Regions from separate parts of the Photorhabdus sp. RM323S genome, predicted to be linked through region 2. Evidence: predicted binding sites of a transcription regulator. Region 2 holds the regulator's gene; the other holds the start of a gene.

Region 1 (2,477 bases), on a different contig from region 2:
ACCGGGTAACAGAAACGCTGCGGCTGCCGCAACACCGGCAAACAAAGGAATAACCAGTTTCACTACGTTACCGCCAGTACGGCGCGCGACTGCAAACGCTACACCAATCAATAAAACAATCGCTACATCAAAAAACAGCGGTAAAGCACAAACCAGACCAGCGATCCCCAATGAATAATGCGCACGGCTTTCACCAAAACTATTTAGTAATTTAATCGCAATCTGATCCAGCGCGCCTGTTTCATGCAGAACCTTACCAAACATCGCTCCCAGTGCGACAACAATTGCCAGAAAGCCTAATGTTCCGCCCATTCCTTCTTGCATTGTTTCGGTAATTTTATCCAATGGCATACCAGAAAAAACACCCGCCCCCATAGATACCAGTATTAACGCAACAAAAGCATGTATCCTAGCCTTCATCACCAAAAACAGCAGTAAAAGAACAGAGCCAACTGCTGTCAGCACTAAGGTTAAAGTACTCATTATTTTTCCCCTGAAATGACACTATTAATTATTCTTATTGAGTGATTAATCACTTCATCAAGAGACGATCTAATATCAATCAGATAAACATCTTTTTCATCTCTACCCGGTTCTTCTAATGCCTCAAATTGAGACACCAGCATTTGAGGTTTAAAGAAATGATCTTTACGTGCTTTCAACCGATTTTCAATTAAATCAAAGTCACCTTTCATATAAAGAAATGACAGATTCTTATTATTATCACGCAGCATATCCCGGTAATGCTTTTTTAACGCAGAACAAACAATCAGGGAAACTGGATTTGTGCGTTGCATAGCAAAAACCGCATCATTTAGTGATTTCAACCAAGGCTTACGATCTTCATCATTCAGTGCATAGCCTTTAGCCATCTTGTTAATGTTAGATCTCGGGTGTAAGAAATCACCATCCAAAAAAGCGGAGTCCAGTTTATAAGCCACAGCATTGGCAACAGCAGATTTACCACTGCCTGATACCCCCATAAGCACAAAAACGTGATTCGAATGCTGGGTATCTCTCATATAAATTCCTTAGCGCAGATATTTCACCCACAAAATGTTACCGGTAACTGTTATCGGTAACATTATCAGAAGTAGAAGTAAACTTCGCAACAACACGGAATATTCAAGAAATGGAAATGTGATGTTTTTCACAAATTAATTCAAAAAATGTAAATCCAGTTGACCGATTAAATACTTTCTCCTAAGGATAACTGAAAACCGATATCGATCATTTTCTGTGGTAAATGTTCACCTTTCAGCCGTGCCATCAATAATCCAGCAGCTTTCCGTCCCATTAAGTCACGAGGTGTCAACACACTGGCAAGTTTTGGTGTCATCACCTGACCAACATCGTGACCATGAAAACCAGCTATCGCAATATCATGCGGTACAGCTATCCCCTGACGTTGACACTCAAAAATTGCTCCGATAGCGAGGTCATCATTGGTACAAAACAGGCCATCCACATCAGGATACTTTGTTCGTGCTTCATTCAGTAGTTTGCCCCCTAAGGTGTAAGAAGAGCTGTCAGGTGTCATAACCTTACCTGGCTTTAAACCTACGCTTTTCATTGCAGCTTCATAACCTTCCAGGCGAATAATGGTCCTTTCATCCTGCCTTGCGCCAAGATAAATCACCCGCTGGCAACCACGCTCAATCATTGCCATGGTCATCTGTCGAGCTGCTTCAAAGTTATCAATACCGACTGCCGTGTCGATACAGGGAGAAACACAGTCCATCAGCTCAACGACAGGGATCCCGGCGGTTTCCAGCATCTTCAAAGTTCGCGGTGTGTGAGTACGTTCAGAAAGAATCAAGCCATCAATATTGTAGGAAAGCAGGGAAATTAAACGTTCTTCTTCCTTCTCTGAATGGTAACCATAGTGAGCCAGCATGGTTTGATAACCATTACGATCTGTCACATATTCGATACCACGGATAACTTCCGCAAAAACCTGGTTAGTCAAAGAAGGCAACAAAACACCGATAGCATGACTAGTAGAATTAGAAAGAATATCCGGAACTCGGTTCGGGATATAACCTAATTCATCCAAAGCATCAGCTATTTTCTTTCGCAATTGCTCAGAAACTTGTTCAGGGTTACGCAAGAAACGACTTACTGTCATTTTTGTAACACCAACACGATCAGCCACATCTTGTAAAATAGGACGTTTTTTCTTCATATTTCAATACAATACAAAATTAGTAAAAAAGTTTAGGATAATAAACACACCGCTATGACATATTTATACACTATCAGAACACGCTTTTTTTGAGTTTAGTCTGGTAGTGGAACAGTGATCCCGATTTATTATCTATTCAGACTCTGTAGGATGATTTTCAATCAAGATATAATGTGAAATACAACGATAACACTTATCTACAATTCCAGCAAAAATGTAAGATTGAACAGGCAATGTTTTCTACAGTATTTGTCCGTTAATCCCAGATAAAATTAAAACACTAAACTACTGA
Region 2 (2,477 bases):
ATCCCTATAAAACCAAAATTATCGCATTCCATCAGGGGTTTCATGGTCGTACCCTGTTTACAGTCTCTGTTGGTGGTCAACCAAAATACGCTGATGGTTTTGGGCCAAAACCCGCCGATATTATTCATGTGCCTTTTAATGACTTGGATGCAGTCAAGGCAGTCATGGATGACCATACTTGCGCTGTTGTATTAGAACCTGTTCAGGGTGAAGGGGGCGTCACACCGGCGACACCGGCATTTATTCATGGGTTGCGTGAGCTTTGCGATCAGCATCAGGTACTGCTGGTATTTGATGAAGTGCAAAGTGGGATGGGGCGTACCGGCAAGTTATTTTCTTATATGTATTATGATGTTGTGCCGGACATTATCACCACCGCGAAAGCATTGGGAAATGGTTTCCCGGTCAGCGCTATGCTGACTACAGCGAATATTGCTTCGGTGATGGCGCTGGGAACTCACGGCACAACTTATGGTGGTAATCCGTTGGCTTGTGCGGTGGCAAATATCGCTTTTGACATTATCAATACGCCAGAGGTCTTGGAGGGTGTTGAAAAACGCCATCATTTGATTGTGAATTTTCTGAACGATATCAATCAGCAATATTCGATATTTGGTGAAATCCGTGGCAAGGGGTTGCTGATTGGTGCGGAACTAAAAGCGCCGTATCAGGGGAAATCTAAAGAGATCCTGCAACTGGCGGCTGAAAATGGTCTGATGTTGTTGAGTGCCGGGGGGGATGTACTGCGTTTCACGCCTTCGTTGATTATCGGTGAAGAAGAGATAACCCGGGGAATGGAACGGCTGGAGAAAGCAATTAGCCAGTTGGTGTAAAGTAAGTACAAGAGAAATCAGCGCAGGATAATGCGCTGATTAATTAGGTGTTAACGGGTACCGTAAACAACGATTGTTTTGCCGTGTGCGGAGATCAGGTTTTGGTCTTCCAGCATTTTTAGAATACGGCCAACCGTTTCACGGGAACAGCCAACAATCTGACCAATTTCCTGACGAGTGATTTTGATTTGCATTCCATCCGGGTGAGTCATTGCATCGGGTTGTTTCGCCAGATTCAGTAAAGTCTGAGCAATCCGGCCGGTCACATCCAGGAAAGCCAGGTTACCGACTTTCTCAGAAGTTGTTTGCAAACGGCTTGCCATTTGGGCAGATAAACGCATTAAAATATCCGGGTTTACCTGAATCAGTTGGCGGAATTTTTTATAGGAAATTTCCGCTACTTCACAGGCGCTTTTGGCCCGTACCCAGGCTGTACGCTCTTGTCCTTCTTCAAATAATCCAAGTTCGCCAATGAAATCTCCCTGGTTTAAATAGGAGAGGATCATCTCTTTGCCTTCTTCATCTTTAATCAAAACCGCAACAGAACCTTTTACGATGTAGTAAAGCGTCTCTGCTTTTTCGCCTTGATGAATAAGCGTGCTTTTGGATGGATATTTATGAATATGGCAGTGTGACAAAAACCATTCAAGAGTGGGGTCTGTTTGTGGCTTGCCGAGAACCATTCGCTTCATCCTCTGTTGTTATCGCTGCCTAAATAACACGAGAACCTAAAAGTTTCTCGTCAGGCTGGCTTAAAAGACACTAGCTTAACATATTAGTTTGCTGAAAAACCGACAGGTGAGGGTTTTATATAGGTTATCTGAAATTCGAAACTTGAGTATTGATCTTAACCCACATATACCCAGACCTGCTTCTGTTTTTAACACAGGAAAAGGTTTCTGTCTTGTCTTGTATTGTTTCAGCATAATAAACCGCTCATTAGATTGCCAGTTTAATACTGAAAGAGTAGGCTTTGATGCAAAAAATGACTTAAGAGGTACTTATGCAAGCGCGGGTAAAATGGGTTGAAGGGTTGTCTCTTTTGGGGGAGTCATCTTCAGGCCATCAGATAATGATGGATGGAAATGCTGGCGATAAGGCACCAAGCCCAATGGAAATGGTATTAATGGCAGTTGGCGGTTGCAGCACGATTGATGTTATTTCTATTTTGCAGAAAGGCAGATATGACATAAAAGATTGTGAAGTGAAATTAACTTCCCACCGTCGTGAAGAGGCGCCACGCTTGTTTACTTCTATTAATCTGCATTTTATTGTTACCGGCAAGGATTTAACAGAGAAAGCGGTTGAACGCGCCGTCACGCTTTCTGCTGAGAAATATTGTTCTGTTTCGTTGATGCTGGGTAAATCAGTTGAACTTACCCACAGCTTTGAAATTAAAGAGACAGAGTAAGATATTATTTCCTGATTGAAAAATAACGACAGGTAACTAATATCAGTTACCTGTTTTTTTAACTGAATAATATAAGAAGTGAATTCAAACGCTGGGTTTTCTGGATTTATCCCAGGTTTTAATCAACAAATCTTTTCCCCTTCCAGTAATCGCTGTACCAATGGCGTCATAATTAATTCCATTGCCAGCCCCATTTTTCCACCGGGAACTACGATGGTATTAATACTTGAAAC

What was found. Region 2 encodes CRP, which controls carbon source genes, mostly activating them, when cyclic AMP is high. Its sites were predicted from a motif close to ATGTGANNNNNNTCACAT; they were not measured.
Region 1: gntK (gluconokinase) is a predicted target of CRP. The motif match lies at 1,139-1,156, and genes of this name have one in related genera.

Annotation. Positions count from the first base shown of each region.
Region 1 covers NZ_JBHFKZ010000044.1:41,252-43,728, forward strand. Annotated here, with positions in the region: gene gntU (gluconate transporter) at 1-483, opposite strand, end outside; gene gntK (gluconokinase) at 483-1,022, opposite strand; gene gntR (gluconate operon transcriptional repressor GntR) at 1,190-2,185, opposite strand.
Region 2 covers NZ_JBHFKZ010000028.1:25,073-27,549, reverse strand. Annotated here, with positions in the region: gene ACGF7G_RS12855 (aspartate aminotransferase family protein) at 1-833, shown strand, start outside; gene crp (cAMP-activated global transcriptional regulator CRP) at 884-1,516, opposite strand; gene ACGF7G_RS12845 (OsmC family protein) at 1,837-2,244, shown strand; gene ACGF7G_RS12840 (phosphoribulokinase) at 2,367-2,477, opposite strand, start outside.